DNA from 2 places in the Agrobacterium sp. ES01 genome. Region 1 is predicted to be linked to the other one. Evidence: riboswitches for the same ligand, from Rfam matches in the RefSeq annotation. Region 1 holds a riboswitch; the other holds the start of a gene.

What was found. A riboswitch is a leader RNA that binds a small molecule or an ion and turns the genes downstream of it on or off. The one in region 1 is predicted to bind thiamine pyrophosphate.
Region 2: it holds a riboswitch for thiamine pyrophosphate, as region 1 does, so the genes downstream of both, thiD (bifunctional hydroxymethylpyrimidine kinase/phosphomethylpyrimidine kinase) here and thiC (phosphomethylpyrimidine synthase ThiC) in region 1, are expected to answer to the same signal.

Annotation. Positions count from the first base shown of each region.
Region 1 covers NZ_JBNQTH010000006.1:98,270-113,703, forward strand. Annotated here, with positions in the region: gene acnA (aconitate hydratase AcnA) at 1-882, opposite strand, end outside; gene ccmA (heme ABC exporter ATP-binding protein CcmA) at 1,161-1,808, shown strand; gene ccmB (heme exporter protein CcmB) at 1,805-2,464, shown strand; gene ACQQ2Q_RS17495 (heme ABC transporter permease) at 2,510-3,277, shown strand; gene ccmD (heme exporter protein CcmD) at 3,274-3,447, shown strand; gene ACQQ2Q_RS17505 (DsbE family thiol:disulfide interchange protein) at 3,444-4,058, shown strand; gene ACQQ2Q_RS17510 (DUF2585 domain-containing protein) at 4,068-4,658, opposite strand; gene ACQQ2Q_RS17515 (septation protein A) at 4,655-5,302, opposite strand; gene ftsY (signal recognition particle-docking protein FtsY) at 5,312-6,691, opposite strand; gene mtaB (tRNA (N(6)-L-threonylcarbamoyladenosine(37)-C(2))-methylthiotransferase MtaB) at 6,711-7,994, opposite strand; gene dapF (diaminopimelate epimerase) at 7,997-8,902, opposite strand; gene ACQQ2Q_RS17535 (thiamine phosphate synthase) at 9,051-9,662, opposite strand; gene ACQQ2Q_RS17540 (thiazole synthase) at 9,659-10,435, opposite strand; gene thiS (sulfur carrier protein ThiS) at 10,438-10,635, opposite strand; gene thiO (glycine oxidase ThiO) at 10,632-11,615, opposite strand; gene thiC (phosphomethylpyrimidine synthase ThiC) at 11,689-13,506, opposite strand; TPP riboswitch at 13,599-13,720, opposite strand; gene ACQQ2Q_RS17560 (MBL fold metallo-hydrolase) at 13,760-14,764, opposite strand; gene ffh (signal recognition particle protein) at 15,088-15,434, shown strand, end outside.
Region 2 covers NZ_JBNQTH010000001.1:1,279,920-1,295,353, forward strand. Annotated here, with positions in the region: gene ACQQ2Q_RS06290 (enoyl-CoA hydratase) at 1-738, opposite strand, end outside; gene mutM (bifunctional DNA-formamidopyrimidine glycosylase/DNA-(apurinic or apyrimidinic site) lyase) at 768-1,658, opposite strand; gene ubiE (bifunctional demethylmenaquinone methyltransferase/2-methoxy-6-polyprenyl-1,4-benzoquinol methylase UbiE) at 1,806-2,582, shown strand; gene ubiB (2-polyprenylphenol 6-hydroxylase) at 2,588-4,174, shown strand; gene ACQQ2Q_RS06310 (TRAP transporter substrate-binding protein) at 4,331-5,362, shown strand; gene ACQQ2Q_RS06315 (TRAP transporter small permease) at 5,359-5,859, shown strand; gene ACQQ2Q_RS06320 (TRAP transporter large permease) at 5,884-7,170, shown strand; gene coaBC (bifunctional phosphopantothenoylcysteine decarboxylase/phosphopantothenate--cysteine ligase CoaBC) at 7,247-8,461, shown strand; gene ACQQ2Q_RS06330 (class II glutamine amidotransferase) at 8,508-9,311, opposite strand; gene ACQQ2Q_RS06335 (pirin family protein) at 9,550-10,461, shown strand; gene ACQQ2Q_RS06340 (GFA family protein) at 10,571-10,972, shown strand; gene thiD (bifunctional hydroxymethylpyrimidine kinase/phosphomethylpyrimidine kinase) at 11,004-11,810, opposite strand; TPP riboswitch at 11,925-12,021, opposite strand; gene ACQQ2Q_RS06350 (HAD-IA family hydrolase) at 12,246-12,917, shown strand; gene ACQQ2Q_RS06355 (peptide chain release factor 3) at 12,918-14,501, opposite strand; gene dut (dUTP diphosphatase) at 14,597-15,064, shown strand; gene ACQQ2Q_RS06365 (GNAT family N-acetyltransferase) at 15,061-15,434, shown strand, end outside.

The DNA of each region.
Region 1 (15,434 bases):
GCCCGGGCCAAAGAATTCGACGAACTTGGAAACAACGCCCTTCTGGCGCAGCATCTGAACGACGGTCAGTACGAGATCGGTCGCGGTTACGCCTTCCTTGAGCTTGCCGGTCAGCTTGAAACCGATGACTTCCGGCAGAAGCATGGAAACCGGCTGTCCGAGCATGGCCGCTTCGGCTTCAATACCGCCAACGCCCCAGCCCAGAACGCCCAGACCATTGATCATGGTGGTGTGGCTGTCTGTACCAACGCAGGTATCGGGATAGGCGGTTGTTTCACCATCCTCTTCCTTCGTCCATACGGTCTGGCCGAGATATTCGAGGTTAACCTGGTGACAGATGCCGGTACCCGGAGGAACAACACGGAAATTCTTGAACGCCTGCTGGCCCCATTTCAGGAAGCGGTAGCGTTCGCCATTGCGCTGGTATTCCAGCTCAACGTTCTTCGCAAAAGCCTGCGGTGAGCCGAATTCGTCGACGATGACCGAGTGGTCGATGACGAGGTCGACGGGAACCAGCGGATTGATCTTTTCCGGATCGCCACCGAGGTTAACAATGCCGTCGCGCATGGCAGCGAGGTCGACAACGGCTGGAACGCCGGTGAAGTCCTGCATCAGCACGCGGGCCGGACGGTAGGCGATTTCGGCGCCGGCAGTGCCCTTGTCATTGAGCCAGGCGGCAACGGCTTCGATATCGGCTTTGGTGACGGAGCGACCGTCTTCATTGCGGAGAAGGTTCTCAAGGAGCACCTTCATCGAATAAGGAAGTTTCGAAACTCCGGCCAGACCGTTGGCTTCAGCCTTGGGAAGGCTGTAATAGACATAGTCTTTGCCATCTACGGTCAGAGTGGAGCGACAATTAAAGCTGTCGAGTGATTTGGACACGGATAGAAACCCCGCTTATTTCTGAGAGCCAACACATTCGTGCGGACGCCTATGCACGTAATGCACATCAGGATGCGGGTGCGACCATTTCCGCTGTCCGCCCGTGAGAATTGTAGAGTACAATCATCATGTTCGGTACAAGGATGAACCTTCACGCCGGCCGCTGGCGTGGTTGCGGGACTTATAGATAATTTCTATGAAAGGTACCAGAGCAACCATAGGCTAAATCTGACAAAATTTTAATTGGGTGACCGAAACGTTGCCGGAAAGACCATTCCATGCGGCTTACCGCTGAAAACCTTGCAGTTGAGCGCGGTGAAGACATTCTTTTCTCCGATGTCAGTTTTGTTCTGAACGCCGGAGAGGCGTTGATTCTCACCGGGAAGAACGGGTCGGGAAAGTCGACCTTGCTTCGGGTTGTCGCTGGACTGCTGGCACCTGAGGCGGGGCGAATCAATTTTCATCTTTCAGATCAGAGGGAAAGCCGGCCCGTTCGCGAGGCAAGCCACTATCTCGGCCACCGCAACGGGATGAAGCGCGAGCTGACCGTTGAGGAGAATCTCTCCTTTTGGAAAGCCCATCTGGGCAATTTTGAGGGCGGGCAGGGGATTGAGGTGGAAGAGGCGGCCGACGGCGTTGGACTGAGCGGTATCACGCATCTGCCATACGGTTATCTGTCTGCCGGCCAGCAGCGCCGTTTTGCCATGGCCAGGTTGCTGGTTGCCTATCGGCCAGTCTGGATCCTCGATGAGCCGACCGCGGCCCTTGATTCGAGCGCGGATGCCATGTTTGCAGGTCTTGTTCGCACACATCTCGAAAACGGCGGGATAGCCCTTGCCGCCACTCACCAGCCTTTGGGGCTGGAAGGTGCCAAAGAAATCCGGATGCGCGGGTTCGCGTATGGCGAGCCGGAGCCAATGCCATGACGGCTTTATTCTTTCGGGATATCAAACTTTCGATCCGGGCTGGCGGTGGCGCCCTGATCGGTGTGTTGTTTTTCATGACCGTGGTAGCCGTCATTCCCTTCGGCGTTGGCCCGGATCTCAATTTGCTGTCGCGCATAGGTCCGGCGATTGTCTGGATCGGCGCCTTGCTGGCAGCACTTCTTGGGCTCGACAGATTGTTTCAGGCCGATCGCGATGATGGTTCGCTGGATGTGATCCTGATGCAGGAGACACCGTTGGTTCTGACAGTCTTCGTCAAGTGTCTCGCCCATTGGATTGGCACCAGCCTGCCACTGGTCATCGCCGCTCCGTTGCTCGGGCTCTTCATGAATATGAGCGAAGTGGCCATCGGCGCCGTGGTGTTGACGCTGCTGGTTGGATCGCCGGCCATCACATTTATCGGGGCTGCGGGTGCTGCTGTGGCCGTCGCCTTGCCGCGCGGCGGTCTCCTGGTGTCGATCCTCGTCTTACCGCTTGCCATTCCGGTGCTGATTTTTGGCGTGAGCGCGAGCTATGCTGCGGTTGAGGATCCGGCCCCATTTATGCCGCCGTTTCTGTTTCTGATTGCGATCACCCTGTTCTTTGCGGTCATCGGTCCGCTTGCGGCAGCGCTTGCCCTGCGTCACGCTACAGATTGAGCAAGATCAATTGCAGAAGCCTACTGATGAGGCTAGAAACGCCGCATGACCGACAATAGCCTCACGATTACCAAGCTTAGCGATCTGGCAAACCCCACGCGGTTTTTGGCCCTGGCTGCGCGTATTCTGCCCTGGATGGCGGTCATTACGGCTGTGTTGCTGGCGCTCGGGCTTTATATGAGCTTCACGACAGAAGGCGATTATCAGCAGGGACTGACGGTCCGCATCATGTATATCCATGTGCCAGCGGCCTGGCTTTCGATGATGTGCTACACGGTGATGGCTCTCTCGGCGATCGGCACACTGGTCTGGCGTCATCCTCTCGCCGATGTCAGCCACAGGGCTGCCGCCCCGCTCGGCGCGATCTTCACACTGATTGCACTGGTCACGGGGTCTCTTTGGGGTAAGCCCATGTGGGGCACCTGGTGGGTCTGGGATGCTCGCCTGACCTCCGTATTCGTGCTGTTTCTGATGTATCTGGGTGTGATCGCACTCAACCGATCCATGGATGATCCGTCCAAAGCGGCCAAGCTCAGCGCGGTGCTCATTCTTGTCGGCTTCGTGAATATCCCGATCATCAAGTTCTCGGTCGACTGGTGGAACACGCTGCATCAGCCGGCAAGCGTGATGCGCCTGGGTGGGCCAACTATCGATTCAGAATTTCTGCGGCCGCTGTTCGTCATGGCGATTGCCTTCACGCTGCTGTTCTTCACCTTGCATATCATGGCCATGAGGAACGAAATCTGGCGCCGCCGGGTGGCTTCGCAACGGCGAATGGCCGCGCGGCTGGCGAGCCAGGGTGACAAGTCATGAGCCACACCTTTTACATCACTGCGTCCTACCTCATCACCTTCGGACTGATTGCCTTTGCCGTTTTATGGACATGGCTTGACGGGCGCGCACGGCAAAAGGAGCTGAAAGCCCTTGAGGCCGCAGGTATTCGTCGTCGCTCTTCGGTCAAGCCGGATGGAGCGCAAAGATGAGTGAGCAGGCGGGGAAAGAGGACGTGGCTGTCCAGCGCAAGGGTATCGGCCGCTATCTGGTTGCCGCCATTCCGTTGCTGGTCTTTGTCGGGATTGCCGCGACGGCGGGAAAGATGCTCTATGAGCAGGACTTCAACGGCAAGAATGCCTCTGATATTCCCTCTGCCCTGATTGGCACCAAAGCGCCTCAGCTCGCTCTTTCGCCGCTTGAAGGGGCAAATGTCCCGGCCCTGACGAGCTCTGAAATTCGTGGCAAACTCACACTCGTCAATGTCTTTGCGTCCTGGTGCGTGCCCTGCCGGCAGGAACATCCGGTCATCGAAGAGCTGAGCCGCGATCCGCGCATTACGATTGTCGGGATCAACTACAAGGACAAGCAGGAAAATGCGCTGCGGTTCCTAGGCGAGCTCGGCAACCCGTATGCCGCCATTGGGGTTGACCCCAATGGCAAGGCAGCCATCGACTGGGGCGTTTATGGCATTCCGGAAAGCTATCTCGTCGCAGCTGACGGTACGATCGTGTACAAAAAGGTCGGACCGTTCGATCCGGAATCGGTCGAGACACAGCTCAAGCCGGCTATCGAGAAGGCCTTGTCTTCGCCGTCAAGCTGAACCTGGCTGTTAAAGCGCCGCCTGCCAGTTCCGGATCGCCTCAACCGGCCAGACCAGCATCAACACGTTGAGGGTCAGATTGTCGCGAATCAGGTAGCCGGTCAGTAGCTCAAACGCCACGGCGACGAGGATGGTAATCCACACCGGCACGCGGCTTGCAAAGACGAAACCAATGACCATCCAGACCGTATCCATGGTCGAATTGAGAATGCTGTCACCGCTATAACCGACAGCCATGGTTGCGTTGCGATAGCGATCGATAATGATCGGCGAGTTTTCCAGGATTTCCCAACCGATCTCGATGACGGCTGCCAATGTCAGGCGCGCACCAAAGCTTGCCCGGCGCAGCACAGCCCAGGCCAGACCATAGAAGATGAAGCCGTGAATAATATGCGACGGCGTATACCAGTCGGCGATGTGCTGGGAGTTGCCGGGCGTATTGACGCCGGCCTCGAACAGCTTGACGTAACCGCATTCGCAGATCGGCACCCGGCCCATCAGATAAAGCGTCACGATCTGAGCCAGAATGAGTGCTGCAAGTGCCACGGACCAGAACACGGTTGAGCGATGAACCGTCGTTTCCCCCGGGCTCGCGCTCACTTTTGGTCCTTTGGCTCTTGCTCGACAGTGTGGCGCATGATCAACGGCATCTGGGCTAGGGTGAAGAGAATGGTGATCGGCATGGTGCCCCAGACCTTGAAATTCACCCAGACATCGTCCGAGAAATTGCGCCAGACCGCTTCGTTGAGGACAGCCAGAAAAAGGAAGAAGATACCCCAGCGGAGTGTGAGTTTGCGCCAGCCCTCATCATCAAGCTGGAAGGCGGCATTGAATACGTAGCCGAGCAAGGACCTGCCGAAATACAAGCCGCCCAGGAGCACGGTTCCGAACAGCGCATTGACGATTGTCGGCTTCATCTTGATGAAGGTCTCATCCTGGAGCCAGATCGACAGCGAGCCGAAGACGAGAACCACCACGCCAGAGACAAATGGCATCACCGGCAGATGCTTGAAGACAATCTTCGACACGATCAGCGATATTACGGTTGCCACCATGAACAAGGCCGTCGCGATCAACAGCGGTCCGCCGATCACGGACAGAGCCGGAAATTTCTGCGCCAGCCATTCACTACGCAGATTACCGAAGAAGAAGACAAGCAGAGGCCCGATTTCCAATGCCAGCTTCAGCAGCGGATGGTGCTTTTCTTCGGTCGTCGGCTTGGTGTCGCTTTCGAAATTAGCCATGGTCGACATTTATCCCTGATGTGCGTGGCCGGCGATTGCGTTGGCGAAATCCTCGGCCTCGAAAGGTTCGAGGTCCTCAACGCCTTCACCGACGCCAATGAAATAGACAGGCAGCTTGTGTTTGGCGGCTATGCCGACAAGGATGCCGCCGCGGGCCGTGCCATCCAATTTTGTCATAATCAGGCCGTTAACGCCGGCAATGTTGCGGAAAATCTCGACCTGGTTCAATGCATTCTGCCCGGTGGTGGCATCCAGTGTCTGCAATACCGTGTGCGGCGCGTCCGGATCGAGCTTGCCGAGAACCCTTACAATCTTCTCGAGCTCGGCCATCAGCTCGGCCTTGTTCTGCAGTCGGCCAGCGGTATCGATGATCAGGACGTCTGATTTTTCGGCGCGCGCCTGCTCGAATGCGTCATAGGCAAGGCCTGCTGCATCAGCACCGATCTTGCTGCCAATGAAGGTCGATCCCGTTCTGTCGGCCCAGATCTTGAGCTGTTCGATCGCGGCTGCACGGAAGGTATCGCCAGCGGCGAGCATGACCTTCAATCCTGATCCGGACAGCTTGGCGGCAAGCTTGCCGATCGTCGTGGTCTTGCCGGTGCCGTTGACACCGACCACGAGGATGACATGCGGTTTGTGGCTGAGGTCGAGCGCAAGCGGCTTTGCGACGGGCTTGAGAACCTTGGTGATCTCGGCTGCCATGATGCGGCTCACGTCTTCACCGGTCACATCCTTGCCATAGCGTTCGGCGGAGAGCGTGTCTGTTATCCGCAGCGCCGTTTCGACTCCAAGATCTGCCTGGATCAAAAGATCCTCCAGATCCTGAAGCGTGTCGTCATCAAGCTTGCGCTTGGTAAAGAGGGCGGCGATCTGACCTGACAGTTGCGATGAGGTGCGGAAAAGTCCCTGGCGAAGACGCTGGAACCAGGTCAGTCTGACAGTCGGTGCTTCTGGCGATGGGTCCGGAACGAGTGAACCGGTAGAGAAACCCTTGGGAAGCGAAATCGCGCCGTTGGCATTTTGCTGAAGTTCGCCATGGCTCAGATCGACTGGCTGCTCCGGCTGCGGGTGGAATTCGTCTACCGCTGGGGATTCCGAGGTGCTGTCGGCGTCAGAGTTTTTGTTCTGCGTGATGTCCCGTTCGGCAAAATCAGGCTCCGCAGCAGGTTCTGCCGCGGCCTCAACCTCGTCCGGTGCCGGCCCGCCGGCCGTTTCGATTTCCTCTGGCGCTACGGGATCCGCCGCAACCGGGATCTCTTGCAAAGCCGATGCGGTTTCCGCCTCCTCGACGAGATTTTCCATATGCTCGGCATCGGACACCTGCGCCTCTTCAGTAGCGGGTTTGTCCTTGCCGAACGTGAACACTTTCTTGATGAAGCCGAGAGCCATTTTTTTGTCCGTTTGAAAATCAGGCTGCCGAACGGCCTACCAGTTGCATTTCAAGATGACGGTCATTGTGACCGGTGATGGTGACGGCCACAAGGTCCCCAGGTGTCAGGCCAGGGGTTGCTACGGCCGTGAAGTCTTCGGTGTGACCCACACCGCCATTTTCGACCAATACCTTATGCCGGCTACCCACTTGAGCATTCAAATGTCGCAGCCGAAGTCTGTCTGCTGTTTGCCTCAGACGCGCGGCACGCTCCTTGATCAGACGACGATCGAGTTGGGGCATGCGCGCCGCTGGGGTACCCGGACGCGGGCTATATGGGAAGACATGAAGATTGGAGATGCCGATCTCCTCCGCCAGGCTTTCCGCATTGGCAAACATCTCTTCGGATTCCGTAGGAAAGCCAGCGATCATATCGGCACCGAAACTCATGGATGGGCGCAATTGTTTCACGTGCGACACAAATTCAAGAGCGTCCTGCCGGCTGTGGCGACGCTTCATGCGTTTCAAAAGCAGATCGTCTCCGTGCTGCAGCGACAGGTGCAAATGCGGCATGAAGCGGGATTCATCGGCGATCAGATCGAGAAGGTCAGTGTCGACCTCAATGCTGTCGATCGATGACAATCGCAACCGCTCGATCTCCGGTACCAGTCGTAGAAGCGTTTTCGCCAATTTGCCGAGGCTTGGCTGGCCGGGAAGATCAGCGCCATAGCTGGTTGCATCGACGCCGGTCAGAACGACCTCCCGATAGCCGGATTCAACAAGTTGCCGCGCTTGATCGACCACTGCGCCCATGGGAACCGAGCGCGAATTGCCGCGACCGTAGGGAATGATGCAAAACGTACAGCGATGGTCGCAGCCGTTCTGCACCTGGATGAAACCGCGCACATGGCCGTCGAGATGGGCGATCATCTGCGGCGCGGTTTCCGTGACGCTCATGATGTCGTTGACGCGCAGCTTCTCTTCAGCCGCGATGCCGAAATCTGGAAGCGATTGATAGCTTTCGCTTTTCAGCTTCTCTTCATTGCCAAGCACCAGATCCACTTCAGGCATTGCTGCAAAGACGGAAGCTTCGGTTTGGGCGGCACAGCCGGTCACGACAATGCGGGCTTCCGGATTGTTGCGACGCGCCCGACGTATGGCCTGGCGGGCCTGGCGGACCGCTTCACTGGTGACCGCGCAGGTATTGAAAAGGATGGCATTGTGAAGGCCGGCCTGCTCAGCCTCAACCTTCATCACCTCGGACTCGTAGGTATTCAACCGGCAGCCGAAGGTGACGACATCGATGCCAGCTTTCGTGTCCATCGTCACTTGGCCGAAACTCCGGCTTCTGCTTCCCGCTCAAAGGCACCTGTCGACGGATCAAGCTGACCTGACCATTCCCATTCAGCCGGGCCTGTCATGATGACCTTGCCATCGCCTTCTCTCCACTCGATCACGAGTGGCTGGCGGATCGGGCTGGAAGCAACATCAATCGTCACATTGCGCCCTGTACGCTCCGTGCGTGCAGCAGATACTGCGGCGGCACAGGCGGCAGATCCGCAGGCAAGCGTCAATCCGGCACCACGCTCCCATGTGCGTGTTCTGAGCGAAGATGGTCCCGTCACCTGCGCCAATGTAATGTTGGCCTTTTCCGGGAAGATCGGATGGTTTTCTAGAAGCGGTCCGAAACGTTCCAGATCGTAGCTCATGGGATCGCCGTCGACCCAGAAGATCGCATGCGGGTTGCCCATGGACATAGCAGAGGGCGAATGCAGGATTGGCGCGTCGATCGGCCCGATTTGCAGTTCTATGCGGCTTGTGTCGTAAAATTCTTCCTCAAGCGGGATGCGGTCCCATTCGAAGACCGGACGTCCCATATCGACCGAGATCAGTCCATCGTCATGCTCAATCGCACCTAGGATTCCAGCAACCGTCTGAAATGTGAAGGACTTGCGCCCCGTTTCGGCTGCAAGTGCCTGCACGACGCAGCGGGTGCCGTTACCGCAGGCCTGCGCCTTTGTGCCATCGCAATTGAGAATGTCGATCCATGCATCCGTTCCGTCCGTCACGGCGTCGTGGATGGCCATGATCTGGTCGAACGTGGTCTCGGCATTGGCCGCAAGGGCGATTGCGGCTTCTGCAGTCACATGATCCTTGCGGCCGCGCATGTCGACAACCAGGATCTTGTTGCCAAGCCCGTTCATCTTTGCGAATTCGACCATTGCGACCATGACATTTTCATTCCGTTTGGGGTTCTTGCGTGTATATGGCGGAATTGACCGTGAATTGCCAGTGTCTAAGGCAGTTTCGATACGCATACCGGATGTCAGTTTGTCTCGGTTTACGGCGACTTTTCCACGCTATCCGATGTCGCCAGCTTTACAGGCGCCTCCATTGCTCGGTTGCTTGCAGCCATTGACACGTGCGTGTCTCCGGATCGTCGTTCAAGGTAATGTCGGTCACCACTGCAGCAGTGTCGGCACCGGCATGCAATACGAGAGGCGCGCGCTCCGAGGTGACACCGCCGATGGCGACCAGGGGAATGTTGCCTATCCGTGCCTTCCAGTCGGTTACGCGCTCAACCCCTTGAGGCGCCCATTTCATCTGTTTCAGGATTGTTGGCCAGACGGGGCCGAGCGCAACATAGTCGGGATTGACGGCAAGCGCCGTGTCGAGTTCAGCATCGTCGTGGGTTGACACACCGAGCTTCAACCCGGCCCTATGAATGGCACCCAGATCCGCTTCGACCATATCTTCCTGACCGAGATGGACAAAATCACAGTCCTCCTCAATCGCGATCTGCCAGTGGTCATTGATGATTAGCTGGCATTCATGGGCTTTGCAGATGCGCCTTGACCTTCGAACATGATGCCTGAGCATCGTGTCATCGATGTTCTTCATCCTGAGTTGCACGAGTTTCACCCCAAGGGGGACCAGACGCTCGATCCAGTCGGCGCTATCGACGATCAGATAGAAGGGATCGAGCTTCATGCGAAAACGCCTTTGCCGATGACGGGTGTGGAGGGCACAGCCATGTCGCGCGGTTCCAGCGGGCCTGCCAGATAGGCGATGCGGCCGGCAGTGATCGCGGAGCCGAAGGCTTGCGCCATCGATGCCGGATCGCCGGCCCCGGATACGGCGGTGTTCAGCAGAACAGCATCATAGCCGAGTTCCATGACCTGCAGTGCATGGGAGGGGCGTCCTATGCCGGCATCGACGATCAATGGGATATCGGCAAATTCGGCCCGCATTGCTTTCAAACCCACCATGTTTTGCGGCCCCATGGCAGAGCCGATCGGTGCGCACCAGGGCATCAGCACCTTGCATCCGGCATCGAGCAGCTTTTCGCCAACCACAAGATCGTCGGTTGTGTAGGGGAAGACGTTGAAGCCATCTTCTGAGAGAATGCGGGCAGCCTCTACCAGAGCAAAAACATCAGGTTGCAGCGTATCCTGATGGCCGATCACCTCAAGCTTGACCCAGTTTGTGCCAAAGACCTCACGGGCCATCCTTGCTGTCAGTATGGCCTCGGAAACGGAGTGGCAGCCGGCCGTATTGGGCAGAACCCGAACCCCGAGTGCCCGGATCAGATCGAAGAACTCGCCACCCGACTTGCCGCCTGCTGTTTCCCGGCGAAGCGAGACGGTGACAATTTCAGTTCCGGAGCATCTGACGGCCTGCTCAAGGACTGTTGGCGACGGATAGCGCGCCGTGCCAAGCAGAAGACGCGATTGAAGCGCGACATCGTATAGGATCAGCGTCATCGTCAGCCTCCCTGCTTGGGGCTCAGGATTTCGATCCGGTCGCCCTCGTCGAGGCGATGGACGGCGCGATCCTCACGATGAACGAGGTTGCCATTGACGGCGGTCGCCAGCCAATCACCCTCGTAGTCGAGGGCTGTCATGAGATCGAGAAGCGTTACAGCTTCGATTGTAACGGGTTCGCCATTTACGATCAGTGTCATGCTGTCAGCCTTTCTTTTCTGCGCGTCGGGTGCGAAAGTCGGTCTGCAGCTGCGACCGCGAGTGCTGGAGAAAGCAGGAAACCGTGGCGGTAAAGCCCGGCAAGGGCAAAGCCGTCCGGCGTCTCTTCAATGCGTGGAATGTTATCGGCAAAGGCGGGTCGAATGCCGGTGCCGGTCTCAATGATGCGAGCCTCTCCAAAAGAGGGATGAAGCGCGTAAGCCGCGTTCAAAAGCTCCATCATTGAACGCGCGGTTATCGGGCCATCGTCGGCAGCTTCGATCATGGTGGCGCCCAGCATGAAGCGATGTTTCTCGCGGGGCACCAGATAGACCGGGTGGCGCGGATAAAGGAGGCGCACCGGGCGCGATAACGTGATGTCTGGTGTGTCGAGATAGAGCATCTCGCCGCGCACACCGCGCAGGCTGTTGGCGGGGCCAATGGCGGCTGGTCCGGTGCAGTCAACGATGGTGTCGAAACAGCCGGTGTCCTTTGCTTTTGCACCCAAATGAAAGGTGACGCCGCTTGCTTGCAAAGACCGATGGAGACCGGCCAGGGCTGCTCGTGGATCAAGATGCGCTTCCTCGGGGAAAAAGAGAGCTTTGGAAAAGCGGCCGGCCAAGCAGGGTTCCAGCGCCGCGATCTCCTCTGCGTCCAGCCAGCGAAAGCCGCGCGTACGGCCGGCAAATCGCTTCAGTTCTTCTCTATCGCGGGGTGGAGCGACGACGAGAGTTCCATTCTTCTTCACCGAGCCTGGAAGTGCCGCCTCCCACCAGTCGGCTGCCGAAAGGCCAAGTTCAAGAATGCACTCTTCCGCCGCCTCACGCTCGCAATACGGAGCCAACATGCCGCCCGCATAATGCGACGCGCCATGGCCTATGACAGAGCGGGTTTCACTGACCTCAACCTTGATGCCGCGACGCGTGAGTTCGAAGGCAGCCGTGAGGCCTGCAACGCCTGCGCCTTTGATCAGAACAGCCATGGACGCGACTCCGTGACTGAAGCCTGCTCTGGGTGATGAGCCGGCTTGCCCGATTGTCGATCGTGAAAGCGGCTCATTGCTTTCCCCCTTCGACCGGCATGTAGAGATCGCCGCCCGCACGGTATTTCTCGGCCATGGCGGCCATTCCTTCTTTCTGGGCCTCGGCGCGGATGTCGTGGGAGATGCGCATGGAACAGAATTTGGGGCCGCACATGGAGCAGAATTGCGCTGTCTTGTGCGCCTCTTTTGGCAGGGTCTCGTCATGCAGCGCACGAGCCGTTTCCGGGTCGAGCGAGAGGTTGAACTGATCTTCCCAGCGAAACTCGAAGCGGGCGCGGGACAGCGCATCGTCGCGGGCCTGTGCTGTCGGATGGCCCTTGGCGAGGTCTGCGGCGTGGGCCGCGATCTTGTAGGTAATGACGCCGGTCTTCACGTCGTTGCGGTCTGGCAGGCCCAGATGTTCCTTCGGCGTGACGTAGCAGAGCATGGCCGTGCCAAACCAGCCGATCATGGCGGCGCCGATGCCGGAGGTAATGTGGTCGTAACCGGGGGCAATGTCGGTGGTCAGTGGCCCCAGGGTGTAAAAGGGGGCCTCGCCGCAAACAGCGAGCTGCTTGTCCATATTGGCCTTGATTTTGTGCATTGGCACATGGCCTGGGCCCTCGATCATCACCTGGCAGTCCTTTGCCCATGCGATCCGGGTAAGCTCGCCCAGCGTCTCCAATTCGGCAAACTGGGCGGCATCATTGGCATCGGCAATCGAACCGGGGCGTAAGCCATCGCCGAGTGAGAAAGACACGTCGTAGGCGCGGCAGATGTCGCAGATCTCCTCGAAATGCTCGTAGAGAAAACTCTCCTTGTGGTGATGCAAACACCACTTGGCCATGATCGAGCCGCCGCGACTGACGATACCTGTGACCCGGTCGACGGTCAGATGGATATAGGAGAGCCTGACACCGGCGTGGATGGTGAAATAGTCGACGCCCTGCTCGGCCTGCTCGATCAGCGTATCGCGATAGACTTCCCAGGTGAGGTCCTCGGCAATTCCATTCACCTTTTCCAGTGCCTGATAGAGCGGCACGGTGCCGATCGGTACGGGTGAATTGCGGATGATCCATTCGCGGATATTGTGGATGTTGCGGCCTGTGGAGAGATCCATCACCGTATCGGCACCCCAGCGGGTGGCCCAAACCATTTTGTCCACCTCCTCTGCCATGGAGGAGGTGACTGCGGAGTTGCCAATATTGGCGTTGATCTTGACCAGGAAGTTGCGGCCGATGATCATCGGCTCGGCTTCGGGATGGTTGATGTTGGCTGGGATAATCGCCCGCCCCCGGGCGATCTCCTCGCGCACGAAGTCCGGCGTTATGACATCCGGGATCGCCGCGCCGAAGTCTTCTCCATCGCGTGTTCGCATTTCCTTCACGGCCTTGCGGCCAAGATTCTCGCGGATCGCCACGAATTCCATCTCTGGCGTGATAATGCCGGCGCGGGCATAGGCAAGCTGGGTGACAGCCTGCCCGGCGAGCGCTTTTCGGGGTGTCGGCAAGGCAGGAAATTGCGGGGTCAGTTTCTCACCCGAGACAAATCCGTTGTCTTCGGGTTTCACCGAGCGACCGTCATAGGCTTGCGTATCGGCGCGCGCTGATATCCACGCCTCTCGCAGGCGGGGCAAGCCCTGTTCAATGTTTATGGTGTTGCCAGGGTCTGTGTAGGGACCAGAAGAATCATAGACTGTGACCGGTGGTTCGCCAGCGGTCGGGTGGACGCTGATCTGGCGCATGGGAACGCGGATATCGGTATGGACCTCGCCTGTGACATGGATTTTTGTCGATGCCGGCAGCGGACCAGTGGTGACTTCGGGTGTTGGAATTTTCGAGGCAATGTTCATCGTGAGGCTCCAAGTATTCGGTTTGGAGACCCAGTCATGTCAGCCGGAATGATGAAAAGACGCCACAAGCCCCAAAATATTCGGGCCTTGATTGCACAGCGCTCGCACCGTCCCTACGCCAGTATGAACTGGATCAGGTTCAACGGGTCACCGCGCTGTTTATGCAAACCTAGCGGAATCTCAGCCCCTTGTCGGGACACCCCTGGTGAATGGCTTCAAGGTTCTTCCGCGAATGACGATTTGTCAATGCCGTTTAGGGCATGGGCACGTCGAACACCTCGCCGGCATGAAGCGGGCGGAAGCGGGATGCCGCTATGTCCCTTTCTGCTAAGGCCTGGCTCAGCGCGGTGACGGGCGCGTCTATGGCCTCGTCGGTCAGCTGGAATGTGCCGAAGTGGTGACCTGCCACATGGGCTGCATTGCAAAGCGCCATACCGTCCACGGCTTCTTGCGGACTTTGATGCTGACCCTTCATGAACCAGCGCGGTTCATAGGCGCCAATCGGTAAATTGGCGAGACGGAAACCACCGTGTTTTTCCCGGGCTGCTCGATAGTTTATGCCGTCGTGAAAACCGGTATCACCGACATGATAGATTTTGCCGAATGGCGTTGAAATCACGAATGCGGCCCAGAGTGCCATACGTCTGTCGGTCACCCCGCGGGCTGACCAGTGATGGCAAGGTTCTGCATCAATCGTTACGCCGTCCCAATAGGATAGCTGCTCTCCCCAATCCATGGTCGAGACCTTGGCGTCGGGAATGGATTTGTGGATGACCGTGTCATTGCCAAGCGGCGTGATGATGTGGGCACCGTGCTCGGCATAGAGGCGTTTCAACGTCGAGATGTCGAGATGGTCATAGTGATTATGTGTCACGAGCACCACGTCGATATCCGGAAGATCATTGAAGGCGATCCCCGGCTTGGCCACCCTTTTCGGCCCGGCAAAACTCAAGGGGCTTGCGCGATCAGACCAGAGGGGATCTGTCAGAATGTTGAGGCCTGCGACCTGAATGAGCAGAGAGGCATGGCCGATCATCGTGACGCGAAGCCCATCGCCCGTGATGCGCTGTGTCGGTTTTGTCGGTGCAAAGGGGCTGGGGGCCGACTTTGGCCATTTCGCCCGTTCACCTTTGAACTTCCACTTTAACAGATCGCGCAGGCCTGCCGGTTTGATGCCGCCAGGGTTGAAAAAGCGAACGCCGTCGAAATGCTTGGAGGGCGGACCATCATAATAGGGGTTGGGCAGCTTCTTTGGCATTCTTCCCTCCTCGCAACGAAACCGTGTCCAGTGTTACCTAAGCTTCATAACGTCAATTGAAAGACGCTGACCTTAAAGCAAAAGGCCCCGCAGTCTTGACTTTATGATGGATTTCCTGTTTATCGCGCCGAAATCAGCGACAAGAGCAGACTCTTGAGCCGCCGACCGGGACCCCTAACAGGTATAAACAGATCCCGGAGGTCAACACCCGACAGCGCGATGCGCCCTCGGGTGCTTTTTGGCTTTGCGTCTTGTTTTTGCCGCCGAAAGAACCAACGTTGCGGGCGAAGCTATAGCCAACTCGAAACGACAAGGAAGAGCCGATGTTTGAAAACCTCCAGGACCGCCTTGGATCCATTCTAAATGGACTGACGGGCCGTGGCGCACTGTCGGAGGCGGATGTTTCCGCTGCCCTGCGCGAGGTGCGTCGTGCGCTTCTCGAAGCCGACGTCGCGCTGGAAGTGGTGCGCGAATTCACCGAGAAGGTGCGCGAAAAAGCCGTTGGCGCCGCCGTTGTGAAGTCGATCAAGCCTGGCCAGATGGTCGTGAAGATCGTTCACGATGAGCTGGTAGACATGCTGGGTGCCGAAGGCGTCACCATTGATCTTCATGCAGCAGCACCGGTCGTCTTGATGATGGTCGGTCTGCAGGGCTCGGGTAAGACAACAAC
Region 2 (15,434 bases), on a different contig from region 1:
GAAGGCTGCCATTCCCTCTTTCTGGTCCTCGGTCGCAAATAGCGAATGGAACAGGCGACGCTCAAACCGAAGCCCTTCGGTCAGGGTTTGTTCGAAAGCGCGGTTCACGCTCTCCTTGATCATAGAGACCGCCGTCTGTGAGAAAGACGCTATCTTTGCGGCCGCTTCCACTGCCTCATCGAGAAGAGCTTCATCAGGCACGATACGCGCCACAAGACCTGCACTTTCGGCTTCGGTCGCATCCATCATTCGACCAGTCAGGCATAGATCCATAGCTTTCGCCTTGCCGACAGCACGAGTCAGCCGCTGACTGCCGCCCATGCCGGGCATGACACCGAGTGTGATTTCCGGTTGTCCGAACTTTGCTGTCGTCGAGGCTATGATGAAATCGCACATCATAGCGAGTTCGCAACCGCCCCCCAGCGCAAAGCCGGAAACGGCTGCAATCATCGGCTTGCGAAAACCGGCAACCTCATCCCAACCGCCAATAAAATCGCCCAGATAGACATCAGGGAAAGTCAGAGCCTGCATCTCTTTAATGTCAGCGCCGGCGGCAAAGGCTTTTTCCGAGCCGGTCAAGACGACCGCACCAATCTCGGGATCAGCCTGAATGTTCTTTAGCGCCTTCACCAGATCCGTCATAACGCCCGAGTTTAGGGCGTTCAGAGCCTCAGGTCGATTGATGGTGATAACGGCCACTTTGCCTCGGGTTTCGACCAACAAATTATCGAACGTCATTATAGTCCTCCGAAAGTTCGCGCTGTGACTTATGTCTGGCAGCGCGCGCAATAAAACGTCGAACGGCCACCTTGTGTTATGCGTTGAATCGTAGCGCCGCATCCCGGCGACAAGCAAGCCTCACCTTCACGATCATAGACCTTGAAGCTGTGCTGAAAATAACCGAGCGATCCGTCGGTCTGGATGTGATCCCTGAGAGACGAACCGCCTGCAGCGATCGCATCCGCGATGACCTGGCGGATGGCGTCGACCAGAGCGGGAAGCTCTTTCTTCATGCGGCCCGTCTTTGTCAGCAGGCTTGAGGCTGGACGCAGAGGCGATATGCCCGTGCGCCACAAGGCTTCGCACACATATATATTGCCAAGTCCGGCAATGACCTTCTGATCCAGCAAGGCCAGTTTTATGGGCTGCGCCTTGCCGGCAAAACGTGTGGCGAGATATTCGGCATCGAGACTGTTTCCGACTGGCTCTGGACCGAGGTCCCTAAAGGCTGGAAGGGTCGCGAGTTCAGAGCGCGGAGCAAGATCCATGAAACCGAACCGGCGTGGATCATTATATATGACGCGCGACGGACCAGATGGGCCTTCGAGATGAAAAATGACGTGATCGTGTTTCTCGTCCTTTGATCGTTCCATGAGAAAGTCACCCGGCACATCTGCGGTTCCACCCGCTTCAATGCGAAATGAACCGGACATTCCGAGGTGGCTGACGATGGTCAATCCGTTCTCGAGATCGATCAGCAGATATTTGGCGCGCCTGGACAGCGAGATGATGCGCTGCCCGGCAACATTCATGGCAAAGTCGGCGGGAAAGGGAAAGCGCATATCGGGACGACGCAGAACAAGGCGTGTGATGATCGCCTGTTCCATAACCGGCGCCAGGCCGCGCCTGACCGTTTCAACCTCGGGCAATTCGGGCATGCCGTTCCATCTTTCTGTTTTCTCTTCGACCCATGTGGTCTATAGACCTGCCGCTGGCTAACGGTGGTGGGCATTTCGCCGCAGAGATAGCGCGGGCGGGACGAAACCGCTATGGTCTTTCGACCAGAATTGAATGGAGCAGACCGCATGGCGAAGAGCCGTATTTCCGCAGACGGCGGCATGGAAACCTCTTACGGCTTCCGCGACGTCACCGAAGGCGAAAAGCAGGGACTGGTCAATGACGTCTTCCATAAGGTGGCCAAGCGCTACGACATCATGAATGACGTGATGTCGGCAGGACTGCACCGGGTGTGGAAGAATGCCATGATCGCGGCGCTCAACCCACGCAAGGATGCATCGTTCAAGGCGCTGGATGTTGCCGGCGGAACAGGCGACATCGCCTTTCGCATCGTTGAGGCATCAGACCGCAAGGCGCACTGCACTGTGCTCGACATCAATGGCTCCATGCTGGCGGTTGGCGAGGAGCGTGCGGTACAAAGAAAACTCTCCGACAATCTGACGTTCGTAGAGGCCAATGCCGAAAGCCTCCCGTTCGAGGCCAATAGTTTCGATGCCTATACGATCGCATTCGGCATCCGGAACGTGCCGCGCATCGATGTGGCATTGCAGGAGGCCTTTCGGGTCTTGAAGCGTGGCGGCCGTCTGTTGGTGCTGGAATTTTCCGAAGTGGAGATGCCATTGCTCGACCGCGTCTATGACCAGTGGTCGTTCAACGCGATACCGCGCTTCGGCAAAGCAATTACCGGAGATAGTGAACCCTATCAGTATTTGGTGGAATCGATCCGCAAGTTTCCCAATCAGGGGGACTTTGCCAAGATGATCAGCGAAGCCGGTTTTTCGCGCGTCACCTATACGAATTACAGCGGTGGCATCGCCGCCTTGCACTCCGCCTGGAAGCTCTGACATTCATGAGCACTGTTGGCGCATATTTCCGTCTTGTTCGGGTAGGCTGGGTGTTGATGCGCGAAGGCGTCATTGCCGAGCTTCCGTCTGAAGATCTTCCAGGCAAGGTGCGCTTCGCAAAGGCAGTGGCCGGGGTTTTTGCCCGACGCAAGGTCAAGAGCCGCGAACGATCGGACCGGTTGGCAAAAGCTGTGGAGCGGCTTGGGCCTTCCTATGTGAAGATCGGACAGTTTCTGGCTACACGACCCGATGTTGTCGGTGCCGACATGGCCGAAGATCTGGCCGGCCTGCAGGATCGCATGGCGTTTTTTCCCACATCCGAGGCCAAGACTTCCATTGAAGCCTCTCTCGGGAGGCCGATTTCAGCCCTTTACACCGATTTCCAGGAACCGCTCGCAGCAGCCTCGATAGCCCAGGTTCATGCGGGCGCAGTCATGCGCGATGACGGACCGCAGAAGGTTGCAATCAAGGTTATCCGTCCCGGTGTGCGCAAACGTTTCGCCGACGATCTGGAGGCAATGTATCTCGTTGCACATCTGCAAGAGCGTTTCCTGCCGCTCAGCCGGCGACTGCGTCCGGTTGAAGTAACCCAGACGCTGGAGCAGACGACGAAGATCGAAATGGACCTGCGGCTGGAAGCTGCGGCGCTGTCCGAACTGGCCGAAAATACCCGCAACGATCCGGGCTTCAGGGTTCCAACCGTCGACTGGGAGCGCACCGGTCGCGACGTCGTGACGATGGAATGGATCGACGGCGTCAAGATGTCGAATGTGGACGGTCTGCGGGACGCTGGTCACGATCTCAACGCGCTTGCTGACACGCTGATCCAGTCGTTCCTGCGCCACACGTTGCGGGACGGGTTTTTCCACGCCGACATGCATCCGGGCAATTTGTTCGTCGATCCTGCCGGCATGATCGTTGCCGTCGACCTTGGCATAACCGGACGCCTTGGCAAAAAGGAACGGCGTTTTCTCGCCGAGATTCTCTACGGCTTCATAACCCGCGACTATATGCGCGTGGCAGAAGTGCATTTCGAAGCCGGATATGTTCCATCCCATCATAATATGGCGAGTTTTGCCCAGGCGATTCGCGCAATCGGCGAACCGATCCATGGCCAGCCTGCAGAAACGATCTCCATGGGCAAGCTGCTGACACTTCTGTTCGAGGTGACAGAGCTGTTCGAGATGGAAACGCGGCCAGAACTCGTGATGCTGCAAAAGACCATGGTCGTGGTCGAGGGCGTTTCGCGCATCCTCAATCCGCAGTTCAACATGTGGAAGGCGTCCGAACCCGTTGTGAGCGGCTGGATCAAGGACAATCTCGGTCCGAAGCGACTACTCGTTGATGTTCAGGACGGCCTGAAGGCCGCGCTTAGACTGGCGGAAGCCGCTCCTGAAATCGCTGCCCAGACGGAGAAGCTTCACACCTCGCTGATGAATATGAGCGAAAACGGTCTGCGCTTTGACGCCTCGACGGCAGAAGCGATCGGCAAGGCGGAAGCGCGTCACACACGGTCAGGACGCATTGCTCTTTGGGTGATCGCCCTTTCACTGATGGCCATTGCGTTCAGCCTCCTCTCATCCATGCATTGATGCGCCTGCCCCGCCTTGACCTTGGTGGCGGAAAATACGCATATTGTGCCACATATTCATTTGACGACGTCCCCGTCTTCACACGTTCCTGACGGTCGATTTCCGATCGCCCTCTCAAAATCTGGTTCGGCTGTCGGCCACCTCCTGGAGTATTTTATGAAGCTTTCGAAGTTCATCCTTCCGCTTGCCATCGCCTTCGGCTCAAGCCTCGCCTCCATGTCGGTCGCACGTGCCGAAACCGTATTGAACATGGCAAACTGGCTTCCACCGTCGCACCCGCTGATGAAGGATGTGATGGTGCCCTATGCCGAGGCCGTGAAGGAAGCCACCGACGGTCGCGTGACTATCAACGTGCTGCCGGCTCCGCTTGGCCCGCCGGCTGCGCATTTTGATTTTGCCGTCAATGGCGTCGCCGATATCACCTATGGTGTGCAGGGCTATAACCCCGGCCGTTTCAAGACCACCAACCTGACTGAAATCCCGTTCCTGGGCGACAGCGCGGAAGCAAACTCCGTCGGCTACTGGCGCGTATTCGACAAGATGCTGCGCAAGGCTGGAGAATATGATCAAGTCAAGGTTCTGGCCGTCTTCACCCACGGACCGGGCGAAATCTTCGCCAAGGGCCGTGATCTTTCGACCATGGATGGCGTAGATGGCGCCAAGCTGCGTGTCGGCGGCGGCATTGTTGGCGAACTGGTCAAGGGCCTCGGCGCCGTGCCGGTGGAAGGCCCTTCCTCCAAGACCTACGAACTGCTTTCGAGCGGCGTGGCCGACGGCATTACGTTCCCGTTCGAATCTGTCGCTTTTTTCAAGCTGATCCCGATGCTCGACCAGGCACTCGTGGTACGCGGCGGTCTCTACAACACCTCGTTCTTCGTCGTCATGAACAAGGCGAAGTGGGATGCGCTTTCTGACGAGGACAAGACGGCTATCGACAGCGTTTCCGGTGAGGCACTGGCCCGCATGGCCGGCAAGGCCTGGGATAAGGCCGATGCCGACGGCAAGACTGCGATGGAGGGCAAGATCAAGCTTATTGACGCGTCTCAGGAGCAGATGACGGCAATCAAAGCCGACCTCCAGCCGATCATCGACGCAAAGCTCGCTGAGGCAGCTGAAACCGGCATCGATGTAACAGCCGCCGTCGACGCCTTGAAGGCCGAGATCGCCAAGGCAGAAAAAGGCGAATGACCCCGGAACAGGCAGGCGGACAGGAAACGGCGACGGCTCTCAGGCTGTCGCCCGTCAGAATGCTGCTTGCGATCGTCAGTGGGGTATTGCTGATGATCATGATGCTGGTCACCGTTGCCGACGTCATTGGACGCTATGCGTTCAATAGCCCGTTGAGCGGTGCAACGGAAATTACCGCATTGCTGCTTTCTTCTGTCATCTTCATCGGTCTGCCAGCGGTCTGTCTCGACGACGAGCATGTCACGGTCGATCTTCTTGTTGACCGCATGCCCTCCTGGTTCCAGCCGATACGGCGTGCGGCCATAAGCATGCTATCATCAGGCGCTCTTGCAGTGATCGCCTGGCGCTTACTGGCGCAGGGTCAGGCCATGGCGAACTATGGCGAACGCACGGTGAGCTTGCACTTGCCTGTTGCGCCGATCGCCTATCTCTGTGCAACGGCCACTGCAGTCGCGGCTCTCATTACCCTTTCCCAAGTCCTGTCAAGCAAACGCTAGCGGGCGAAATTTCTCGAGATCCTCATGACCTGGCCGATCGGCAGCCTTCTTCTTCTCGTCCTGATGCTGGTTGGCATGCCTATATCCTTTGCTCTGGCAATCGTCGGGACACTCGGAACAATGTCGATCATCGGTCTTCAGCCGGCACTCTCGCTCCTTGGACAAACCTTCTTCGACAACAGCCGGGAATACTCACTCTCCGTACTGCCGCTGTTCCTGATGATGGGCAATTTTGTCGTTCAGTCGGGAATTGCCGAGGATCTTTATCGCTCGGCCAATGCGTGGCTGAGACACCGCAAAGGTGGCTTGGCCATGGCAACTGTGATTGCCTGCGGCGGCTTTTCTTCCGTTTGCGGATCATCGCTTGCAACAGCGGCCACCATGTCGAAAATCGCGCTGCCATCCATGCGGCGTTTCGGCTATCCGGATAGTCTCTCAACGGCCTCGATCGCAGCCGGCGGGACACTTGGCATCCTCATACCGCCATCCGTCATTCTGGTGTTCTATGGCATCATGACCCAGCAGGACATTGGCAAGCTGTTTCTTGCCGGCCTCATTCCGGGCATCCTCGGGGTGATCGGCTATATGATCGCGGTTGCGATTTCTGTCCGCTTACGGGGCATTGACCTTCCCGTTCAGGAGAAGCTGCCACTTGTCGAGCGACTGCGGGCGTTGCGCGGGACACTTGGCGCCCTGATCCTGTTCGCCTTTGTCATGGGCGGCATCTACTTTGGTGTGTTCACGCCGACGGAATCGGCCGGCATGGGAGCCGCCGGTGCCTTCTTGCTGGCCGTTCTGAGCGGACGCTTCAAGCTGACCGATGCGCTGGGAACGCTGTTTGAGACGGCGAAGAACACGGCCATGATGTTCTTCATCCTGTTCGGCGCGCTGACATTCACCAGCTACGTGAACCTGTCCGGCATGACCCAAGACCTTCAAACGGGGCTGACCATATTCGGTGACAGCCCGACAGCGATCATCCTCACAATCCTTGCCATCTATATTGTGCTCGGCTGCATGCTTGAAGGCTTGTCGATGATCACGCTGACTGTGCCGATTTTCTATCCGGTGGTTGCCGCAGCCGGGTTTGATCTGATCTGGTTCGGCATCTTCATCGTCGTGGTGACCGAGATCAGTTACATCACACCGCCGGTGGGCATGAACGCCTTCGTCTTGCGATCAGTGGTGCGCAATGTCCGCCTGAAGACGATCTTTTCCGGTCTCATACCCTTTGTGGCCATCGATTTCGTTCGCATTGCCATCCTGCTTGCCTTTCCCGCCATTGTTCTTTTTCTGCCGTCGCATATGTGAGAAGCAATGGCGCTTTCCAGCGCAATGGCTTTTGCGCTAGGGTCGCCGCCGGATACATAGAAGGCTGAAAATAGCGATGGTCTTGGAAAACAAGCGAATTCTTTTGATCATAGCCGGCGGGATCGCGGCATACAAAAGCCTCGACCTTATTCGCAGGCTGCGTGAACGCGGTGCCGAGGTTCGACCCGTGATGACCAAGGCTGCGCAAGAATTCGTCACTCCTCTGGCTGTGGGAGCTCTTTCTTCGGGCCATGTCTTCACCGATCTGTTTTCCCGCGAAGATGAGCAGGATGTCGGCCATATCCGGCTGGCGCGGGACTGCGACTTGATTGTCGTGGCCCCGGCGACGGCTGATCTGATGGCCAAGATGGCAAACGGGCTTGCCGGAGATCTGGCATCGGCAATTCTTCTGGCCGCTGATAGGCCCGTGCTGGTTGCACCTGCGATGAACCCGAAAATGTGGAACCATCCGGCAACCAGACGCAATGTCGAGACGCTCCACAACGACGGTTTTCACTTCATCGGTCCGATGCAAGGTGAAATGGCAGAGAGCGGAGAGTCCGGCACAGGCCGGATGGCAGAACCGCTCGCCATTGTCACGGCGGTCGAAGGGCTGCTTGCGCCCATGGAGCGCCCTCTTACCGGCAAGAAAGCCATTGTCACTTCCGGTCCCACCCATGAGCCGATTGACCCGGTGCGCTATATCGCCAACCGCTCATCTGGTCGGCAAGGCCATGCGATTGCGGCGGCTCTTGCGAAACTCGGGGCGGATGTAACCCTGGTATCCGGGCCTGTGACGATTCCTGATCCGGCCGGTGTATCCGTTATGCACGTAGAGCGCGCGGAAGAAATGCGCGATGCGGTGCTTGGGCTTTTGCCTGCCGATATCGCCGTAATGGTTGCTGCCGTCGCCGATTGGCGAGTGGCCTCCATGGATCGCCAGAAAATCAAGAAAAAGCCGGGCGAAGCACCGCAACCGCTTGAGCTTACGGAAAACCCCGACATCCTGAAAACCGTCGGACACCACACGTTGCGCCCCAGTATGGTTGTCGGGTTTGCGGCGGAGACGCAGGATGTGGAAATCAATGGTCGCGCCAAACTTGAGCGCAAGGGTGCCGATATCATTGTTGCCAATGATGTTTCGCCCGAGACCGGCATCATGGGCGGCCTGCGCAATCGCGTAAAGATCATTGAGGCATCTGGCATCAGCGAATGGCCCGATTTATCAAAGGACGAGGTCGCCGCCAAGCTTGCTCAGGAGATCGCGGACAGGCTGAAGGCAAAGTCCTAGCAAAGCAGTATCCAAGACACCGAATGCATTCATGTGTATCGGTCGCTTATTCCGCAGCCTCAACTGCGTGCGACTGCGCCACCGCCGGCTTGAACTCCGCAGCGTCAAGCCCGTTGTCGGTGACGACCACAGCGCTGCATTCCGGAATTTCGACCCAGGTGTCTTTCTCGTCGTTCAGCGGCTCTGACACAAGGCAGTAGCCGCCGCCCATGGGTGCGGCGAACAGCGTCGGCGCGTTGGCATCGCTCGCGTAGCGGACCCCATACAAGGCCTTTCCATCTGAGAAGGCGGCCGTGAAGCGCACGCGCGCTGAGCCCAAGATCTCATTGCTCAGCTGTTCGACAAAACCAATTGCATTGGCCATGGCCTGCAAGGGTTGTTCGCGCATGCCCAGCTGGAGAGCCAACAGAAACAGAAGTTCGGAATCAGTCGAACCACAGCGCGCATTAAACAAATCATCGTCGAGCATGGCTTCCATGGAGCGACGCAGTTTGTCAAAATGGTCGATCTGACCATTGTGCATGAAAGACCAGGAGTCGTGCACGAAGGGATGACAATTGTCACGGCGTGTCGAACCATGGGTTGCAGCCCGCACATGGGCAAGAAAGAGCGGTGACCGGATTTGCCCGGCAAGACTTTTCAGATTGCAGTCAGACCATGCCGGCAGCACATCGCGAAAACGGCCCGGTTCAGGACGATCACCATACCAGGCGATGCCGAAACCATCCGCATTGGTCGAGGTCATGGCCTTCGTGGCACAATGGGATTGTTCAATCAGGGAATGAGCAGGCGAGCTGACAAGCTCTTCAAGATAGAGAGGCGCTCCGCGATAGGCTGCCCAACGGCACATGTCTTTTGTTCTCCGGCCAGCCGCATCCGCATGCGGCGGTCCAGACAGTGTTGGCATTCTTGGCTAAGATTATCTTAATCCGCCCATTTTTCATTGAAAGAATTTTGCCGGTCTCGCCAAATCGAACGGAGATACGGCAGCAAAAAGGTGAACAGTGCGTTCTGGCCCACCCTCTTCGCGTCACGGCTGTTTCGACTATATTGACTGCAACTCAGTTTTTGCTCGAAAGGAGCCACGGATGTCCATTCGACCTGTCAAACACGAAAGCCAAGCCCAGCCCACCATGGAAGGCGCCGGTGTCAAACTGAATCGGGTCTTTGGCTTCGGCGATCCGTCGATGACTGACCCCTTCTTGATGATGGATGATTTTCGCAACGACAATCCGCAGGATTATATTCGCGGCTTTCCCTGGCACCCGCATCGGGGTATCGAAACGATTACCTATGTCTTGGCAGGCACCGTTGAGCATGGCGACAGTCTTGGCAATCAAGGCATGCTCGGTGCCGGAGACATTCAGTGGATGACAGCCGGTAGCGGCATCATGCACCAGGAAATGCCGAAGGGCGATTTCGCCGGCAAGATGCATGGCTTCCAGCTATGGGCCAACCTGCCGTCTTCACTGAAGATGACGGCACCGCGCTATCAGGACATCAAGGCCGCAGACATTCCGGTCGTCGTCGACGACGATGGCACGGCAGTGCGGGTGGTCTCCGGCAGCTTCTGGGGTAAATCCGGACCCGTGGACGGTATCGCTGCCGAGCCTGTGTATCTCGATATCTCGGTGCCGCCGGGCAAGCGCAAGACGTTTCCAGTTGATACCTACCGCTCGGCATTTGCTTATATCTTTGCGGGTTCCGGCACTTTTCGGGATGCCTCGAAGCCGTTCGGCGTGCGGGTGGAGAAGGAGTTCGAGGGCGAAGAACTCAATATCCGCGACCTCTCCGGCAATCGTACACTGGTCGTCTTCGACACGGGCGATGAAATTACGGTTCAGGCAGGTGACCAAGGCATCCGCTTCCTGCTGGTGTCGGGTAAACCGATCAAAGAACCGGTCGCCTGGCATGGCCCGATCGTGATGAACACACGTGAAGAATTGATGCTGGCGATGCAGGAACTGCAAAACGGAACATTCATCAAGGCCGATCACTAACGGCGCGACCTGAACCACTCGAAAGTGCGGGATGAAAAATTCGGCATTTTCAGGTGGCAGACCTTTGCCCGGATTGCGATGTTGTCTTGAACCAACGAGGGAGCGGACAATGCGGATTGACGGGCAGTGCCATTGCGGCAAGGTGACCTATGAGGCAGAGATCGATCCGGCCGAAGTCTATATCTGCCATTGCACAGACTGCCAAAGGCTGACCGGGTCGCCGTTCCGCGTCACGGTTATCACCGCCTCAAATACCGTTCGCCTGACCGGTTCGGCACCAAAGCTCTATATAAAGCATGGCGACAACGGGAATGTGCGAAAGCAGTTTTTCTGCCCCGAATGCGGATCGCCGCTCTTTACCACAGGCGAAGATGAAACCGGTGAGCGCGGAATTCGCTGGGGAAGCATCAACCAACGCTCACAACTGTTTCCTCGCGAACAGATGTGGTGCCGGTCCGCAGCAACCTGGTTGCCTGACATCAGTGACCTTCCCGAAGATCAGGAAGATTGACGCGAGGCAACGGACTGCCTGCCCTTGGAGGTCAGCTTTGGCGCCACAGCTCGTGAAAGTGATGGACCGGGCCGTGACCTGCTCCAACCGCCAACTGACCGGCAGCCAGAACAGCCCCCGTCAGCCAGATCTTGGCAGTGGAAATGGCAGTGAGGACGTCCACACCCTTTGCAAGTTCGGCTGAAATAGCACTGGATAGAGAACAACCGGTTCCATGGGTGTTGGGCGTATCGATGCGGTTTGCTTCGAACCAGTGGGTTATGTCGCTCGTCACCAGAACGTCCGGACTGTCCTTGCCTTCCAAATGTCCGCCTTTCAACAGAACTGCCTTTGGTCCAAGCGTCAATATCTGGCGCGCTTGACCTTCCATCTGCTCTCTAGTCGCAGCTTCCGCTAAACCGAGCAGAACGGCAGCCTCTGGCAGATTTGGTGTGAGGCAGGTTGCAAGTGGCAGGAGTGCGCTTTTCAAGACTGCGACGGCATCCGGTTTGAGAAGCGGTGCGCCACCCTTGGCGATCATGACCGGATCGAGGACGACCGGGACAGATCGATGGCGCTGCAATGCCTCCGCCACAGCCTTCGCAATATCTGCATTGGCGATCATGCCGATCTTAATGGCATCCACGCGAATATCGGCAAAGATCATGCGGATCTGCTCGGCAACAAAGGCATGCGGCAGCGGATAAACCGCAGACACCCCTTGCGTGTTTTGCGCGGTCAATGCGGTGAGCGCTGCCATTCCGTAGGCGCCCAAAGCGGAAAAGGCCTTCAGGTCTGCCTGGATGCCCGCCCCGCCGGATGGATCAGATCCTGCAATGGAAAGGACGTTTCGGATCATGCGTTCATCCCCCCACCACCGGTGAAACATGATCTCGAATTTGCGCTGTACTTCATCTCGTCCCTTTCAACCGGGCGAAGACGCGGGAGATCTTGATCAGAAAGCGATCCAATCGGACGATCCCGAGCGACTCCCTCCGCCAGCATTATCTGGTTCAGGTTCCAAGGGTACCTCTCAGCCCGTCTTGCAACGAACGCCCCTGTCTCTCCAGACCTCAGTTTAACGACAAAGCCTACGCTGTGTCACGCGCGAAGCTGAGGCGCGCTGGGATGTAGCAAACAGCCTTCGGCCCTGATGCTGGCGCTCCAACTTTGCCTCCTGAAATATTTCCGGCGGGCCTGTTGGACAGCCCGCCTCGAGAGATTACCTTGCCTACCGAATCCGTTCCCCACCCTGCCACATCCGCGCAGACCGCTTCCATCTGAAAGTCCCTCAATGCCTCAGAACACCAATGACGTCTTTGCAACCGGTTACGACGCCTTTCTGTTTGATCTAGACGGAACCTTGATTAACTCGATTCTGGCCGCCGAGCGTGTGTGGAGCCGTTGGGCAGAAAAGCATGGTCTGGATGTGGAAGCTTTTCTGCCGACCATGCACGGCAAGCGCGGCATCGACACAATCCGCGGACTTGCCCTGCCGGGAGTGGATCCGTTGGCAGAGGCAGCTGACGTCGAACGCGGGGAAATCGAGGATGTCGAGGGCGTGGTCACGATCGAAGGTGCCGCAGCGTTCCTATCGTCGCTGCCGCCGTCGCGGTGGACCATCGTGACATCGTCACCCGTCAATCTGGCAAAGGCCCGTCTGGGCGCGGTCGGACTGACACTACCGTCAGGCAGCGTGACCGCAGAGGATGTAACGGTGGGCAAGCCAGATCCGAGCGGGTACCGCCTGGGCGCGTCCCGGCTCGGCTTCGACCCCAGCCGCTGCCTTGTGTTTGAAGATGTGCCGGCCGGCGTTCAGGCGGGCAAGGCAGCGGGCGCGGATGTGATGGTCATCACCTCGACGCATCAGCACGAGCACACCCTTGGCGAGCCATCGATCGTCGACTATCGCGAAATCTCGGCTACGACAGACGAGGATGGCCGACTGCGATTGGTCAGGCGGTAATCACGCCGCCTTTGCGACGTGATATTCCTTGATCTCGACCATCTTGATCGCAGGATGGCGTTCGGATTCATAGCGAAGCGAGAACGTATCCTGCGCCATGAAGACTGGATCGCCATCTAGGTCCCGGCAGATATCGCCGCGACGTGCGGTGATGAACTTTTCCAGATCGGCGTTCTGATCGGCTGAAATCCATCGGCAGACAGAGAAACGCGCCATCTCGAACGAGACCGGCAGGCCATATTCCCCTTGAAGGCGCTCCTTCAAGACGTCAAGCTGCAGCGCTCCAACAACCCCGACGATGGCGGGTGAACCGTCCTCCGGCTGAAACAACTGAACCACGCCCTCTTCCGCCATCTGCTGCAAGGCTTCCTTGAGCTTTTTGGCCTTCATGGCATCCTCCAGGCGAACGCGACGCAGGATCTCCGGGGCAAAATTGGGCACGCCCTGAAAGACGAGCGCTTCGCCCTCTGTCAGTGTGTCGCCGATACGCAGTGTTCCGTGGTTCGGAATGCCAACGACATCGCCGGCATAGGCCGTGTCGGCAAGCTGACGCTGGGACGCGAAGAAGAACTGCGGCGCGGTCAGGCCAAGCTGCTTGCCGGTACGGGCAAGCTTTGCCTTCATGCCGCGCTCCAGCTTGCCAGAACAGACACGTGCAAAGGCAATACGGTCGCGGTGGTTCGGGTCCATATTGGCCTGTATCTTGAAGACGAAGGCCGTCATCTTGTCTTCGCTTGCATGGACGGTACGAATATCCGCCACCTGGTCGCGCGGGGGCGGGGCAAGTGCGCCAAGCGCGTTGATGAGGTCGCGCACACCATAATTGCGAAGCGCCGAACCGAAGAAGACCGGCGTCATATGCCCTTCGAGGAAAGACTGCCGGTCGAACGGACGGCAGGCTTCACGGGCGAGTTCCAGCTCCTCGATAAAGCTCTCGCGCTCGTTCTGTGGCAAATTTACCGCGACAGTTTGAGGTCCGTTGACCGGTGTTGCCTGGACCTGTGAGTCTGGGCCGCGATAGGTGTTGTTGGTCAGATGATAGGAACCGCAAAACGACTTCGAGCGGCCAACAGGCCAGGTGACCGGAGCGGTATCCAGCGCCAGCTTTTCTTCCACTTCGTCCAGAATTTCAAACGGATCGCGGCTTTCACGGTCCATCTTGTTGACGAAGGTGATGATCGGAATATCGCGCATCCGGCACACTTCAAAGAGCTTCAGCGTGCGAGACTCGATACCCTTTGCAGCATCGATCACCATGACCGCTGCATCGACAGCGGTCAGGGTGCGATAGGTATCGTCTGCGAAATCTTCATGGCCGGGTGTGTCAAGAATGTTGAAGACATTGCCGCCGTATTCGAAGGTCATCACGGAGGTGACAACCGAAATGCCGCGCTCGCGCTCGATCTTCATCCAGTCCGAACGGGTCTGAATCCGGTCTTTCTTTGCCTTAACTTCGCCGGCGAGCTGGATCGCACCACCGAACAGCAACAGCTTTTCGGTGAGCGTTGTCTTACCCGCATCCGGGTGCGCGATGATCGCAAAGGTTCGGCGACGAGAGACCGCCTCGGCAAGTGTTTCGGCCATGAGCTGAAAATCCTTATTCGTTGGGCGGTTATCTAGCGACTTGAGGGCGAATATGCAATTGGAGACACGCAACTCCCGCCAGGAAGGAAAATGCCATGCGCGACGTTCTCGGACCCTTGCTCAATCTCGTTCGCCTCCCCCACGGTGACGGCATGGAATTGCCAGCCTATGAGACGGCGGGCGCCGCTGGCATGGACCTGCGTGCAGCTGTCAGTGAAGACGATGCTGTCGTTCTCGACCCCGGTCAGCGCGCGCTTATTCCAACGGGCTTTGTGTTTGAGGTGCCACATGGATTTGAAGCCCAGATCCGTCCGCGGTCCGGCCTCGCCTACAAGAACGGTATAACCTGCCTCAATACTCCGGGCACCATAGACAGCGACTATCGCGGAGAGGTGAAGGTGCTGCTCATCAATCTGGGCCATGATCCCTTCGTGATCAATCGCGGCATGCGAATTGCGCAGATGGTGATCGCGCCGGTGGTGCAAGCACGTGTTGCCGAGACATCGTCTGCAAGTGAAACGACACGCGGACATGGCGGCTTCGGATCGACGGGAACGGCATGACGTTACCCCCAGCTCGACCCGGACTCGTTTACCGAGAAGACTATTTCGCTGATGCCGCTGGCTGGCAGTCGGTCAAACAGTTGCTTCGTGACGTCTTCGAGGTCGAGATCAACCCGATCGATCTTTATGGCGGCCATGACCGCAGCAGCATTGCATGCGCCTGGTTCGATGAATATGGCAGAGTTGTCGCCAATCTCAGCGCGTTTTCACTGCCAATGATGATTGACGGGCAGGTCAGACGCTGTGGCGGTTGGCAAAGTGGCGCGGTGCTACCTGAATACAGGGGAAGAGGCCTTTTCCGGAGCCTGATTCAGCGAATGTTTGAGCGATGTGAGGAGGCAGGCTTTGAGAGCTTGGTCCTGCTGACGGA